2 regions of the Alteromonas lipotrueae genome follow, and region 1 is predicted to be linked to the other one. Evidence: predicted binding sites of a transcription regulator. Region 1 holds the regulator's gene; the other holds the start of a gene.

What was found. The regulator FliA, encoded in region 1, starts transcription of late flagellar genes. The targets are predictions, from matches to a motif close to CTAAAGNTNNNNNNNNNNNNGCCGATA.
Region 2: a site for FliA is predicted at 2,826-2,852, ahead of KYS23_RS07970 (VC2046/SO_2500 family protein). Genes of this name have one in related genera too.

The regions. Positions count from the first base shown of each region.
Region 1 covers NZ_JAESDJ010000001.1:543,381-551,183, forward strand. Annotated here, with positions in the region: gene fliR (flagellar biosynthetic protein FliR) at 1-21, shown strand, start outside; gene flhB (flagellar biosynthesis protein FlhB) at 40-1,170, shown strand; gene flhA (flagellar biosynthesis protein FlhA) at 1,356-3,455, shown strand; gene flhF (flagellar biosynthesis GTPase FlhF) at 3,485-4,876, shown strand; gene KYS23_RS02320 (MinD/ParA family protein) at 4,873-5,739, shown strand; gene KYS23_RS02325 (RNA polymerase sigma factor FliA) at 5,736-6,467, shown strand; gene cheY (chemotaxis response regulator CheY) at 6,504-6,887, shown strand; gene KYS23_RS02335 (protein phosphatase CheZ) at 6,922-7,686, shown strand; gene KYS23_RS02340 (chemotaxis protein CheA) at 7,699-7,803, shown strand, end outside.
Region 2 covers NZ_JAESDJ010000004.1:228,472-236,274, reverse strand. Annotated here, with positions in the region: gene KYS23_RS07985 (ATP-dependent 6-phosphofructokinase) at 1-580, opposite strand, end outside; gene KYS23_RS07980 (hypothetical protein) at 766-1,095, opposite strand; gene KYS23_RS07975 (response regulator) at 1,095-2,738, opposite strand; gene KYS23_RS07970 (VC2046/SO_2500 family protein) at 2,931-3,416, shown strand; gene trhO (oxygen-dependent tRNA uridine(34) hydroxylase TrhO) at 3,501-4,496, shown strand; gene KYS23_RS07960 (EF-hand domain-containing protein) at 4,559-4,801, shown strand; gene rluF (23S rRNA pseudouridine(2604) synthase RluF) at 4,936-5,676, shown strand; gene KYS23_RS07950 (hypothetical protein) at 5,861-6,217, opposite strand; gene KYS23_RS07945 (hypothetical protein) at 6,351-6,689, shown strand; gene KYS23_RS07940 (AraC family transcriptional regulator) at 6,753-7,700, opposite strand.

The sequences.
Region 1 (7,803 bases):
CTTCTTAGGATTTGCCCATGAAAATAAGTCAGGTGATACATGGCTGATTCCGATTCTAGCGAAAAAACAGAAGACCCCACGGGGAAAAAACTCGAAGACACTCGAAAAAAAGGGCAGATAGCCCGATCCCGAGAACTATCGACAACTTTAGTGCTGGTGGTCAGTGCCTTTATGTTTTTGTTCGTTGGGGGCTGGATTGCAGAGTCGGTATTCAAGCTGACGCAACGTATGTTCGTTTTGTCGCGAGATGAAACCTACGATACCACCCATATGTTTGGCGCATGGGGCGAAGCCATTTCTACGGTCAGCGTACCTGTATTGGTTTATATGACGGTGGCCATGCTAGCCGGAATATACGGTTCTATCGCATTAGGCGGCTACAACTTTACGTGGGAAGGTGCCAAGTTCAAAGGGTCTAAAATGAGCCCGCTTAGTGGGTTTAAGCGTATGTTTGGCATGAATGGTTTGGTTGAGTTAATTAAATCCATCGCCAAAGTGGTTGTTATCGTTGGGATGGCGTTAGGCGCACTGCTGTTTTTTGAAGATGAAGCGCTACACCTTGATTTAGAGCTGTACCCAGGCAATATTTTTCACGCGTTAGATATGCTGAAGTGGGCCTTTATTATGTTGGTTTGCGGCATGATACCTATTGCACTTATTGATGTGCCTTATCAAATGTATAAGCACAACAAAGAAATAAAGATGACTAAACAAGAGGTGAAAGACGAGCGTAAAAACTCTGAAGGTGATCCTTTGGTAAAAGGGCGAATTCGTCGCTTACAGTATCAAGCTGCCACCAAGCGCATGATGCAAGAAGTTCCTCAGGCCGATGTAGTTGTGACCAACCCTACCCATTATTCTGTCGCAATAAAGTATGATGACAGCGGCAATCGCGCCCCAGTGGTTGTGGCAAAAGGTACCGATGAATTGGCGATGCATATTCGTAAAATAGCCACCGCCAACGATGTGCCACTTATTCCATCACCAATGCTAGCCCGCGCAGTGTACTACTCTACTGAAATTGATGGTGAAGTACCTAACGCCTTGTTTATGGCGGTAGCGCAAGTGTTAGCGCACGTTTATCAGTTAAAAGCACACAGAGCGGGTAAAGGAAAACGACCCAAGCCGCTTAAACGTGATTTACCCATACCACCAGAACTGCGCCGCTAAGGCGCTGCTATCAGCTTAAATTAACGCTTAAATCGAAGCTTATAGCGAGCCACTCTTAACTGTAGTTCTGCGAATTGCGGCCCCACTTACGTTTAATCGGTTTTGTATAAATCTGGCACGGTAGTTGTAATAGTCATTGAAAGATAGCGTTTAGCGTCAATTTTCCGATAGAGAGACTCCCTGCAATGCAGTTATCCGGTTACCTACAGCGATTCGATAAAAGTCAGCTGCAGAACATTACCAGTGGCTTAGGCGCTCCCATTGTTCTTCTTGCCATTATGGGCATGGTTATTCTTCCCATGCCGCCATTTTTACTCGACGTATTGTTCAGCTTCAATATTGCGCTGTCTTTAGTCATTATTTTGGTGGCGGTATTAACCCAAAAACCGGTTGATTTCGGTATTTTTCCCCTTGTGTTGTTGATTGCTACCGTACTGCGGTTGGCGTTAAACGTTGCCTCCACGCGTGTCGTCCTGCTATATGGACATGAAGGCGGGGATGCTGCAGGTAAGGTTATCGAAGCATTTGGTGCTGTGGTAATTGGAGGCAACTATGCGGTGGGGGTGGTGGTCTTTGCTATCTTGCTCATTATCAACTTTAAAGTAGTGACCGCGGGTGCAGGTCGAATTTCAGAAGTAAGTGCTCGCTTTACTCTTGACGCTATGCCAGGTAAGCAAATGGCTATTGATGCCGATTTGAATGCGGGTTATATCGACCAAGATCAGGCGCGTGCTCGCCGAGAAGAAATAACCGCCGAAGCAGATTTCTATGGCTCGATGGACGGTGCGTCAAAATTTGTGAAAGGTGACGCTGTTGCCGGCCTCTTTATCATGCTTATCAATATTGTGGGTGGCCTTTTTATTGGCATGATTCAACACGGGTTAAGTTTTGGAAATGCCATCGAGGTTTACACCATTTTAACCATTGGTGACGGTTTGGTGGCGCAAATACCCTCACTGTTACTGTCTGTGGCTACCGCTATTATTGTTACCCGAGAAAACGAAACCCAAGAAATGGGCAAAGAAATTCGTAGTCAATTGGGTAATAGCCAAGCCCTTTATATTGCCTCTGGTGTGTTATTCGTTATGGGTATTATTCCCGGCATGCCTCATTTAGCCTTTATTGGTTTTTCAGTGCTTATAGCCGGTTACGCCTACTGGCAGGGGGTTGCGGCTAAACGCGAGGCAGAAAAGCCTAAAACCCCAGCAAACATAGTGAAAGATGACACTGTTGCGCCTGAAATAAAAGAGCTTGGGTGGGATGATGTGCAGCATGTCGACACCATCGGCTTAGAAGTCGGGTACCGACTAATCCCCTTAGTAGATAAGTCTCAGGGCGGAGAACTGCTCACTCGTATTAAAGGGGTTCGTAAGAAGTTATCTCAAGAGCTAGGCTTTCTTATTCCACCGGTACACATTCGTGACAATCTAGATTTAGAGCCTAACCTGTACACCATTGCGATGTTGGGTGTAACCATTGGCGATGCGCAAATAAGCCACGATGAAGAGCTTGCGATTAATCCGGGTCAAGTATTTGGCAAACTGGAAGGTCGTGCTACCAAAGACCCTGCCTTTGGCTTAGATGCGGTATGGATCAAACCGAATAAGCGTGAGCATGCGCAAACACTGGGTTATACCGTGGTTGATGCTGCTACTGTGGTTGCTACTCACTTAAGTCAATTGCTGACAAACAACGCCTACCAACTACTTGGACATGAAGAAGCTCAACAGCTACTAGATATGCTAGCCAAGCAGCATCCTAAATTAGTTGAAGGGTTAGTCCCTGATATTCTGCCGTTGAGCACTATCGTTAAAGTGCTGCAAACCTTGCTATTTGAAGGGGTGCCTATTCGTGACATGCGTACCATTGTACAAACCCTGAGCGAATACGGCCCACGTAGCCAAGACCCAGATGTACTGGTGTCTGCGGTACGAATTGCGCTTAAACGTCTAATCACCCAAGAAATTACCCAAGGGGCGAAAGAGATACCCGTCATAACCTTGGCGCCAGAGTTGGAACAGATGTTGCACCAGTCATTACAAGCAGGTGGCGAAGATGGCGCTGGTATAGAACCAGGACTGGCCGATAAGCTGCAAAAATCATTGCAGCAAGCTAGTCAGCAACAAGAATTAGAAGGTGAGCCTGCGGTACTTCTCACTTCCGGTATGTTGCGCCCCGTACTATCTCGCTTCTTAAAGTATTCGGTCGCGGGTTTACATGTACTTTCCTATCAGGAAGTACCCGACGATAAGCAGATAAAAATAGTCAGTTCGGTCGGTCAATAATCTGACACTGGGTGATTGGAGAGTTTTCAATGAAAATCAGACGTTTCTTTGGCAAAGATATGCGAGAAGCTTTAAGCCAAGTTAAAGCGGAATTGGGTAGCGATGCCGTTATCATGTCGAACCGAAAGCTTGCTGACGGTATCGAGCTGGTAGCCGCTTACGATAAAGAGCCAGAAGCCAAACTGTCGATTAAAAAGCCTGCACCTAGAGCACCAGGTCAAGCGAAAGCGGCTGTACCTAGTCTTAGTGAAATCATCGGTGATGATGGTCCAGATAGCTTAAAAGCACTGTTGGAAAAACAACATGGTGGCAGCATTCAAAGCTCATCTTCAGCACCTAGTGCCAACGCTCAGCATGCCAATCAAATTGCCTCGCACTTAGACTTTTCAGAAGCCTTTATCGACGATGTAGAAGCAAATCAAAACACCTCTGAATTCCCTAGCCATCAGGCATCTAGCCTGAATGAAAGTATTGATAAAAGCAGAGCTCCTCAGTCTGACGAATTGTCTCAGATTAAAGAAGAGTTGGCGTCACTACGAAATGTACTTCAATACCAAGTGGCCGATTTGATGGAAGCAAAAAGTCGTCGTCAGCAACCTGTACATCACTATTTGATTCAGCGTCTAACCGATATGGGACTGAGTCAATCACTGGCAGAGCAACTAATTAGTTACACGCCGTCGCATTACAACGAGCGTGACGCTTGGGTTTATCTTTTAAACCTATTGGCTAATCGCATTAATGTGACAGGTAACGATATACTTACGCAAAAGGGCGCAGTTGCGTTAGTGGGTCCTACCGGAACAGGTAAAACCACCACAGTCGCTAAATTAGCTGCTCGCTATGCACAGAAATATGGTGCTGACTCCGTTGCCATGATTACGATAGATACCTATCGTATTGCAGCGTTTGAGCAATTAGCCACATATGGAAAAATTATTGGCTGCACAGTGCGTAAAGCACAAAGTAGTGAAGAATTATCAGATTTATTGTTTCAATTACGCCATAAGAGACTAGTGTTAATTGATACGGCAGGCTTTAGTCAGCGAGATAGTCGATTAATTAAACAGATAAATCAATTTGATAACGGTCAAATGCAGCCAGTGAAAAAATACCTAGTAGCGCAAGCGAATACCCAATATGCTGCGTTACAACGTATTATAGATGCGTACGAAGGGGTGGAACTTAGCGGTTGTATCTTTACAAAGCTTGATGAGTGCTACTCTCTAGGCGAAGTGCTTAGCGCAGCGGTGGAGTACCAGTTACCTGTCAGTTATGTAACAGATGGACAGAAAGTTCCTGAAGACATTAAGATTGCAGAAGCAAAATCTTTAGTATCTGCTGCTGCAAAGCTTTATAAAAAGTACGGTTTGAATCATACTACTAGTAACAATGTGGTTAAAACAGCACGAGCAGTATGATTGATGATCAAGCGAGTAGCTTACGAAAAATGAAGCAATCACGATTAATCAAAGTTATCGCCGTCACCGGAGGTAAAGGTGGCGTTGGTAAAACAAATATTACGCTAAACACGGCTATTGCTATGGCAAAGCAGGGAAAGCGGGTAATGGTATTGGATGCAGACTTAGGTCTGGCCAATGTGGATGTAATGCTAGGATTGCGAGTAGAGAAAAACCTCTCCCACGTATTATCTGGTGAGTGTACCTTGGACGATGTTCTCGTTACGGGCCCTCACGGTATAAAAATAGCACCAGCCACATCAGGTTCTCAATCAATGGCAGAGCTATCACCAACGCAGCATGCAGGGCTTATTAGAGCTTTCAGCGAATTGCGTTCGCCCATTGATGTGCTTATCGTCGATACCGCAGCAGGTATCTCCGATATGGTGCTAAGTTTCTCCAAAGCCTCTCAAGATATTATGGTGGTAGTGTGCGATGAGCCTACTTCACTCACCGATGCCTATGCGTTAATTAAAATTCTTAACAGAGAGCACGGTGTCTTTCGCTTCAAAGTGGTCGCCAATATGGTCCGCGATGTTAGAGAAGGGCAGGAACTCTTCAGCAAACTATCGAAAGTAACAGGGCGATTTTTGGATGTTGCGCTAGAATTGGTGGCAACGGTTCCTTTTGACGAGAACATACGACGAGCGGTACGTAAGCAAACGTCAATTGTAGATGCTTATCCAAGTTCTCCTGCGGCAGTGGCGATTAGCCAGCTAGCAGCCAAAGCAGCATCTTGGCCTATTCCTGCGCAACCAGGAGGTCACTTAGAGTTTTTTATTGAACAACTAATAGCAGATAAAGCAGTAGGAAGTCAGCGTTGAATAGCAAAGCAGCCGCTTATCAACAGCAAACGGACAAGTCACAGTTAGTTGAGCGTCACGCTTCGCTGGTGAAGCGAATAGCACACCACTTAATGGCGAGACTGCCAGCCAGTGTACTTGTCGACGATTTAATCCAATCCGGTATGATTGGACTGCTAGAAGCTGCACGAAATTTTGACGGTTCCAAAGGCGCAAGCTTCGAAACCTTTGCGGGTATACGTATTCGTGGCGCGATGCTTGATGAAATCAGAAAAGGTGATTGGACACCTCGTTCCGTGCACAAAAACGGACGAGCCATTACCGAAGCAATCTCTCAAGTTGAAGGTGAAACTGGTCGTGACGCGCGAGATGTTGATATTGCAGCTAAAATGAATGTAAGCATGCAAGATTATCATCAAATGCTTAACGAAGTGAATGCCGGTAAATTGGTGGGGATCGAAGATTTAGGGGTTTCTGAAGATGTTATTTCTACAGAAAAAAACCGAGGTAGCGACGCGCCGTTAGAAGATTTGATGCAAGGGGCTTTCCAAAAAGCGCTAGCACATGCTATTACTACATTACCCGAACGGGAAGCGATTGTACTTTCTTTATACTATGATGAAGAACTGAACCTTAGAGAAATTGGCGAAGTTCTTGATGTTAGTGAATCGCGAGTGAGCCAAATTCATAGTCAGGCCATGTTAAAACTCAAATCACGAATGAAATCGTGGCAAGTTGACGAAGAATAGAAATTAATAACAATTAACCCCTCATTGGAGGCTATTTTGGATAAAAGTATGAAAATTCTCGTGGTTGACGATTTTTCTACCATGAGACGTATCATAAAGAACCTGCTAAAAGATTTGGGTTTTGCCAATATCCAGGAAGCGGACGACGGTAACACCGCGCTACCTATGCTACAACAAGGTGATTTTGACTTTGTTGTAACAGATTGGAATATGCCAGGTATGCAAGGTATCGATTTATTACGCGCTATACGTGCAGATGATAAGTTGAAACACCTACCGGTTCTTATGGTGACAGCAGAAGCGAAGAAAGAACAAATCGTTGCCGCAGCGCAAGCTGGTGTGAATGGTTATGTTGTTAAACCTTTCACTGCCGCTACGTTGAAAGAAAAATTAGATAAAATCTTCGAACGTTTAGGTTGATCCAGACGCTCACCAGAGAAATGAGGTTTACTGGATGTCGACAAATGAAAGTGTCTCTATAACGCTCGAAGAAGCCAAAAAATTGGTAGCGTATCTTGAAGAGGGCGATAACGCATCAGCGAACGCTGTCTTAGAAGCTGTTTCGATGAAAGAGTCCATTGAGCTCTTTGCTGAAGTTGGTAAATTAACGCGTCAACTTCATGACTCGTTAAATAACTTCCAAATCGATGAACGTATTAAAAATTTAACCGTTGATGACATTCCTGATGCGCAAACGCGACTCATGTACGTTATCGAAGAAACGGAAAAAGCTGCCAATACCACCATGGATGCAGTTGAAGAGAGTATGCCAATTGCTGAAGTGCTCTCTACCCGCATCGAGAAAATCATGCCGGAGTGGAAAAAACTGATGAATCGTCAACTTGAGTTGGGTGAATTCAAAGTTTTATGTGCAGATTTAGACGAATTGCTAGAAGACGGATCGAAACAATCGGCTAAGCTTACATCATTGCTTACCGAAGTGTTAATGGCACAAGGTTACCAAGATCTTACCGGTCAAGTTATTCGCAGAGTGATTGAACTCGTAAAAGAAGTGGAAGATAGCTTAGTTAATATGCTTACGATGTTCGGTGAACCCGAACAGGCGGAACTAGGCAAGCCATCTGAAGCGAAAGTCGAAAAAGTTAACAAGATCGATAGTGTCGAAGCCGAAGGTCCAATTATTGATGCAGACCAACGCGATGATGTTGTATCTGGCCAAGATGACGTAGATGATCTTTTGTCTAGCTTAGGTTTTTAGGGGAGCGGGCGCATGGCGTTTGATGTTGACGAGGATATATTACAGGACTTTCTAGTTGAAGCTGGGGAGATCCTTGAACAATTACAAGAACAGCTCGTTGATCTGGAAAATAATCCT
Region 2 (7,803 bases), on a different contig from region 1:
GTAAAATAACATAGTCGGCTGCCGAGGCGAGGGCTGAATTTAATGCAAGAAAGCCGGCGTGTCTGCCCATCACTTCTACAATGAAAATGCGTTCAAAAGCGTCTGCGGTGTCTCTCACTTTATCGACTGATGAGACAACGGTATCGATAGCGGTGTAATAACCAATGGTGGCATCAGTGCCAGCAACATCATTATCTATTGTGCCGGGAATACCAATAATTTGACCGTGCCAAAAATCTGCTAAGTGATCAGCGCCTCTAAAAGACCCGTCGCCGCCAATCACAATTAGGGTATCAATCTCTAGTTTAGTAAGGTTAGTCGCCGCAGTTTTTGCACCTTCGTCGGTTTTGAACGGTTCACAGCGGGCGCTGTGCAGCACGGTACCTCCTTGTTGTATGAGGTTGTGCGTTGCTTGAGGCGCAAGTATTTCGTACTCTTGCTCAAGTAAGCCATTATATCCATGCTGATAACCAAACAGAGTGAACCCTTGTCTCTCACAGGCTATAACAATAGCTCGAATACAAGCATTCATTCCTGGTGCATCACCACCTGAAGTTAGCACTGCAACGCGTTTCGACATGTTTATATCCTTTTCTCGTCTACTTGATAACGCCTCATTAAATAGATGATACTACGAACAAAGCGCTACACCATACCGTAACATGGCTAAATCAAAACCACACCGCCAATAAAACCTAGTCGTGTTTGTAAGGTGCAGGCACGGCATTCCATAATAAAGCTGGGTATTAAAAAAGACCCATCTACTTAGTGATCTTTAGGGGGCAAACTTTCCTTGTTAACCACCGCTTTCGTATTTTTTCCAATGGCTTGTTGGTCTCCTTTACAAATAGTGTCGTAATCATCGCGATAGTATCTGAAGTTCTCGCATTCACTTTCATAACGTTTTTTCGCTGACATAGCTTGCTGCGGGTAGCGGTTGTCATTCATAATTTTCGACAAACTTTTGCATACATGCAATTGGCGATTTACTTCTACAATGTCTTCACAAGGTGGTGTTTGGCTGCATCCGTTGAGTGCTAAAGCTGAAAGTAGGCTAGCAAGAGCACAGATGTTTTTTGATTGGGTTATTGTCATTATGTTGTCCCCATAAAGGTGTCTAAGTCGTTGCGAAGCGTGGTGTATTTTTCTTCGTGTTGGGCCTTTAGTGGCATGTCATCAATAAGTTTATAAAGTCGTCGGCATTCTCTGAATAAATCAGGGTCTGGCTTTTGGTTTTTACTCAATATCTGTAATAAGCATTGCAATAGATTAAGGGCTACACCGGTATTTACTGGCGAAAAACCTTGTGCAAGGGCAAAGGAGTCTTTTGCTTTTTCATACTGCCCTTGTTGGTAAAGCTGAATGCCTTCACGGTTAAACTGCTGATAGTTTGTAAGATTTTGTTGGGCTTTAGCAGACTCTGAATGTAATAAAAAGTTACTGTTGGAATCGAATTCTAAATTCTGCTGTTTAATAATGTCTTGAAGTTGCAGTGCATCTTCAAATTCACCAAGGTCGTACATGACTTTAAGGCTATCGGGTATAAATGCGATTGGTGGCGTGGTGTACTTTTCGTCTATAGCAGCTTGTGATTGCGCCAAGTTCTTTTTGGCATCCAGCATTTTCCCATCAATAGCATTAACACGTGCGTTAATGATGCTGCCAAAAATACTGACATCAAAATCCTCGTCTATACGTAATATATTTTCATCAAACTTACCTCGTTGTAGGGCAAGTAAAGCCTCTTGTTGATAGCGGTTTCGTGTGCGTTTGTCGTCGGTATATTCAGCGACATCAAGCAAGCTTCGAATAAAACCACACCAATGCAGGCTGTTTTGATGCACGGTTCTTTTAGATAGATCCCAAATGGCTAAACTAGAAGTAGAGGCTAAAATGTAATCGTTATGGTTACGGGCAATTGAACATGCACTAAAATGCCTAGGAAGTGAAAAGGGCGAAAGCTTTATAGCCTGCTTAATCGCAGTAATTGCAGTTTCACCTTGGTTCTTTGCATCATTGGCTTTAGCCAATACATCATGTGCTTCTGCATTGAAACGATTGCGTTTAACGATATCCTCGGCAATACCAATGGCTTTATCGTAATTACCTAAGGCGAGATAGGTTTTTGCCAATGCAACTTTGGCCCAAATTATTGGTTTTCCTTCTAAATAGGGCGTAAGGACGTCCAACGCTTTGTCGTTTTGTTCCAGGCGCAAATACAGTTCAACTAACAACTGCTCACACGTGCCTTTATAGGGCGATGGCGCACTAATAAGATCTTCACACAAATCGATGGCATTGTTGATATTTTCATTGGCCACCTCTTGCAAGACTGTCCCTAAAAATTGTCGTTTTTGCCAGGCGCGGGTAATACGTGTTTTAAGTTGTACCTGCGAAAAAGGCTTAATAAGATAATCATCAGGGCGTCGTTCAATAGAGCCAAGTACTATAGGACGCGCACTATCAGCGCTAATTAATATAAATACGGTGGTGGGCTTAATTAAACGCTTTATTCTAAGCTCTTCAATAAGCTCGAAACCGTTTTTTTTGTCTACCCCTAAATGAAGATCGCAAACAACAATATCAAATTTTTGTTTTTTACAAAGAGACAAAGCCTTTTCCGCAGAAGATTTGGTGACAACGTCACTTGCGCCCATGGATTGCAATAATCCACGTAGCAGTAAGAGAAAAGGGCGTTGATCTTCAACAATAAGCACCTGCTTATTCGAAAAGTTCATTTTTCATCCAATGATAACCATGACACTTTAACTACTTGAGAGGTTCTATACATGATTGTTTAAAATAACGATTAGAGCAAGAATAAGCTTAAGAAAAACATTATCTTGCCGACACCATAGGTATGAATTTTAAATCTTCCTATTTTTGTGTCTGATAACGATATAAATCAATTAAAATCCATAGACCCCAGCATGGCATGGGAATGGAACGGCACCCTGTCAAAAGCAGCGGGTAATGCCACGCTTTTTGCTTTGTATTTGGCAATGCAACAAAGTGCGCTTGCCGACACGATATCGATAGAAAGTCTTAGCGAAAACGAAGCCACTAATGACATTACGCAACGGCTAGAAGCACTTAATTTCTATCGCAAAACCCCACTTTTTGCGAGTGACTCAGACTGGTTGCACATGAATCGATTGTCTCAAACAATAGCGCATCAAGTAGCACTACAAGAGCCCACATCACTTCAGTTTGACGAAGTACGTCTTCACAATGAAATGCACCCAGTACCTCTTGCACAAACCAATGACGCAAAGAAAATTAGCCAAGATATTATTACGAACTGTTCGTTAGCCACTCAAAAGCGCATTGCCGCTACTTATTCCACCTCTATTGATGAAGACAACACAATGCTTAGTGACATTATTGAGCAGTCTGAATCCTTTCTTGCTGCCTAACTGGAAATTTTAAAACTGGTTTGATATAGTGCGCGCCGCATTTTTGCACTGGTTTTACGTTCCAACTAGCAAAGGTAAATTACTATGTCTAAATATATCGTTTGCGCGATGTACAAATTCGTTGCGCTTGAAAACTTTGAGGCCATGCGTCAACCACTATTAACTGCCATGGAATCTAATGGCATTAAAGGTACGCTTTTACTTGCCAGCGAAGGCATTAATGGCACCGTTTCAGGCACGCGAGAAGGTATTGATGGGTTACTCCAATATCTTAACGCCGACGAGAGAATTAATCCTATCTCTTGTAAAGAGTCACTTCACGAAGAACAGCCTTTTTATCGCACCAAGGTCAAGCTTAAAAAAGAAATCGTCACCATGGGTGTTGAAGGTATCGACCCGCGTAAAACCGTAGGTACGTACGTGAAACCTAGTGACTGGAACGCGTTAATTAGCGATCCCGACGTCACCGTGATAGATACCCGTAACGGCTATGAAATCGAAATCGGCACTTTCAAGCACGCTATCGATCCAAAAACGGAGACTTTTCGCGAGTTTCCAGAATATGTCGCTAAAACATTAAGCCCAGAGAAAAACAAAAAAGTAGCCATGTTTTGCACCGGCGGTATTCGCTGTGAAAAATCTACGGCCTATTTAAAAGAGCAGGGGTTTGACGAGGTATACCATCTGGAAGGCGGTATTCTTCAATATTTAGAAGATGTACCAAAAGAAGAATCATTGTGGGAAGGCGATTGTTTTGTATTTGATAATCGTGTGGCTGTGAATCACGACCTTGAAAAAAGTGATTATCATCAATGTTATGCCTGTCGCTTACCGATTACAGATGAAGACATGCAAAGTGAGAAGTATGAGTCTGGCGTAAGCTGCCCGCATTGTTTTGGTACCCATACAGAAGATCAACTTTCTCGTTTTCGTGAACGTGAAAAACAAGTTAATCTTGCGAAGATGAGACAGCAAGAACACGTGGGTACAGAGGCGCGAATCACCATGGAACAAAAGCGTGAAGAAAAAGCCCGTTTGCAACGTGAACGCGCGTTAAAAGCAAGAGAAAATCAGGCATAGACACTACTCAATAACGGCGTTACACTCACCCTCTATGTAGTTGCTAAAAAAAGGGAAAGCGCGTGACCGCTCAACTTTCAGACGAAAAAATTGAAGAAATAAAGAAAGATTTTACCTTCTTCGACCAAGATGGTAATGGTCAAATTGATTTAACGGAGTTTATCGAGTTATTAACCGTTATTTCGCCAAAAACAAAAGCCAGCCATGTGCAGGAAGGTTTTAAATTAATAGACAGCAATAACGACGGCTATATCGACTTTGAGGAATTCCTTGAGTGGTGGCAAGAGTGTTGGTGGGAATATTAATACTAACTGAATGTTAAAAAAGCGAGCTTTTAGCTCGCTTTTTTTATAGTAAAATTAACGGTAATAAAGTTGAGAATACAACCGGCACGGTTTACTCACGTTGTCGTTTAGAAAAAAGGGTAAGGACTTTTAGCATGAGCTCTGAGGTAACAAAACGTCTTAATAAATATATCAGTGATACAGGGCTGTGCTCACGACGTGAAGCTGATAAATTAATTGAGCAAAATCGAGTTACCATTAACGATAAGCTGCCTGAGCTGGGCACCAAAGTTGCGCAAGGCGATAAAGTGAAGGTTGATGGAAAGCTTGTTAAAGCGGTAGCCGAAGATAAATCAGACCGCATTTACTTGGTATACAACAAGCCTATTGGCATTACCTGTACTACCGAGCGTCATGTGAAAGGCAATATCATCGATGCAATCAAGCACAAACAGAGAATCTTTCCAGTAGGCAGACTCGATAAGCCATCAGAAGGACTGATTATTCTGACCAGTGATGGCGATATTGTGAATAAAATTCTGCGCGCTGAAAATGCCCATGATAAAGAATACGAAGTTACGGTTAACCAACCCATCAGTGAGCGTTTTGTACAAAAAATGGCAAGAGGCGTTCCCATTTTAGGAACGTTAACTAAACCGTGTAAGGTAAATGCTCGTGGTAAGTTTCAGTTTTCAATAATTCTAACCCAGGGCTTAAACCGACAAATCCGTCGCATGTGCGAGTTCCTCGGTTATGAAGTTACCAAGTTGAAACGCACGCGCATTATGCATCTAGAGCTAGGTAACTTAAAGCCAGGCCAATGGCGAAACCTTACTGAAAAAGAGCTTAATCAGCTAAATAACGCCGTACAACAATCGTCTAAAACAGCAGGGTAGGCGATGCTAATAGAGGGAGCCAGTATAGAAACACAATAGTTACTGGCACCTTCTTAGCTTTGTAATAGCAAATTTTCCGCCGTGTGAAGTGCCTAGTAATCCTTGGAAATACAAACTTCGACAGGCGATTACGTTTATCTTTAAAACAGCGAGTAGGTAAGGGGAAATCATATATAACAGGATGTTAGGTATTCCCTTTAATCAAATACAGAATGTCAATAATTGCTGACTTTAACAATAGACCTACACAAGACAACAAGCTCTTGAAGGCCATAATAACCAAAGCAATACCAACCAATGAATCTACAGGCATAAAAGTAAACATATAAATAGCTTGCCCAAGCATAATGCCTATAAAAATGCTTTCATAAGAAACATGCCTATCTAATAGCACTAAAAATCCTGCTAATAGTAGTGCGCCAGTGTAATAAAAAGTCTCTGTGTCCCAAGGTTCAATCTCACCGGTAATATAGGGTGAAAAAAACAAAATAGCAGCACCTAACAAGGTTGATATAGACAAACTAAAAAGAAACTGTCTCATTGGTTTTTTCCCTATTAGCCATTATTTGAGTAAATGGCTTTTACTATTTTTTCGTGAGATTAACTTCGATAACCAACAGCATTATTAAAGTAATAAAAGTATAATCCGAAAGGTAAATAGGCTAAATAGGCTAATGAAAAAAGCTATTAATACCCCATACACAGTACCAAACTTACCAAAGAAGAAGGTTGCCCTCCTAGAATTAGCGTTTACTAAAGCTAAGGACGATGGGATTAATAGAGTGGCAGAATACCCAAATAAAGGAACATTAATAAACACTAAGCCTACCGAACTTGCGGCAGGTTCAGTTGATGCGGGGGTTATGATAAACATCGGCCAATATGAAATAGCTAAAGCAAACAGTGCGCAAATCAAGCCTAAAATTATATCTTCCTGTAAAACTTCTTGCCTAGCATGGGGCCTAGTTAACACCCAAAACACTACTTTTAAAAAAGAGCAAAGTGTCTTGTAAATACGATTATGTATCGTTATTTCGCCTCGCACAAAAGGGTTCAGCTAAAAAGAACGAAACACCTTAAGACGATGAGTTTCTGTATGCACTTGGTGATTGTTGATAAGTGCGTAAAAAGTGTTTTCTAAAGTGCTGACTATTCGCATACCCCAAATCCTGAGCAATGGTTTCAACATTAGCTTGAGTCTCTTTTAGTTTGGTTGCGGCCAGCTCCATTCGATGTTGATGTAAGTAATTCATCGGCGTGTTATCTAGTATGTTGTTAAATCGTTTGGCGAACGCTGTCCGCGACAATCCTGCTTCTTTGGCCATCAATTCCACACTCCACTTTTTTTGTGGCGTTTTATGTAACGCAATTAATAGCGGTTGCAAATAGGGGTCTTTAATGGCGGCCAGTAATCCCGATGAATAGTGTGTTTGAGCGACATGGGCGCGTAACTGGCTGACTAAAAGCGCTTCACTGATATGGTTTCTAATCGCATATTCTCCCGGTTGCATATTGGTTTTTTCTTGAGCAATGGCGTAGAGGGCAGAACGAATCAAATGAAACTCTTGGCATTCATGTTTACGTAATACTAAAAAATGTGGCAAGGCATTGAATAAACTACTTCGGCTTTGTTCCTCGATTTCAAACACTAAACTCAGCAAGCGAGTTTTTTCACCACTGCCTCCCCAATGAGTTTCGTAATAGGCACCAGGTGGATGTTGCTCAAACCCAATAAAGCGTTCCTCATCTGAGTTCCAGACGTCAGCCACAGGATGAATCTCTACTTGGTGATCAGAACTGAGTGACATAGGCCCACCACGGGGAAAGATAAAAGAATCGCCTGCGTGAAGTTCAATTGGATCTTCTCCCTCTGGTGTTATCCAGCAACTGTTTTCAATCACATTAAAGCTGAAGCCGTAGTCAAAACCCTGTGAGCTAAACCCCCAAGGGGCGCTTAAGTGATAGGTTCCGATCAACATATTTTTTATTTTTAGGGAAAGTAACGTTTCGCTTAAGAGGTCCATAGTCCTTCCTTATGTACGATTTGATCTAAAAAAGGTGTATTTCGCACTTATTGGTGTTTTTCAGAAAGGATAGACTATAACCCAATCTATAAAAAAAAATAAT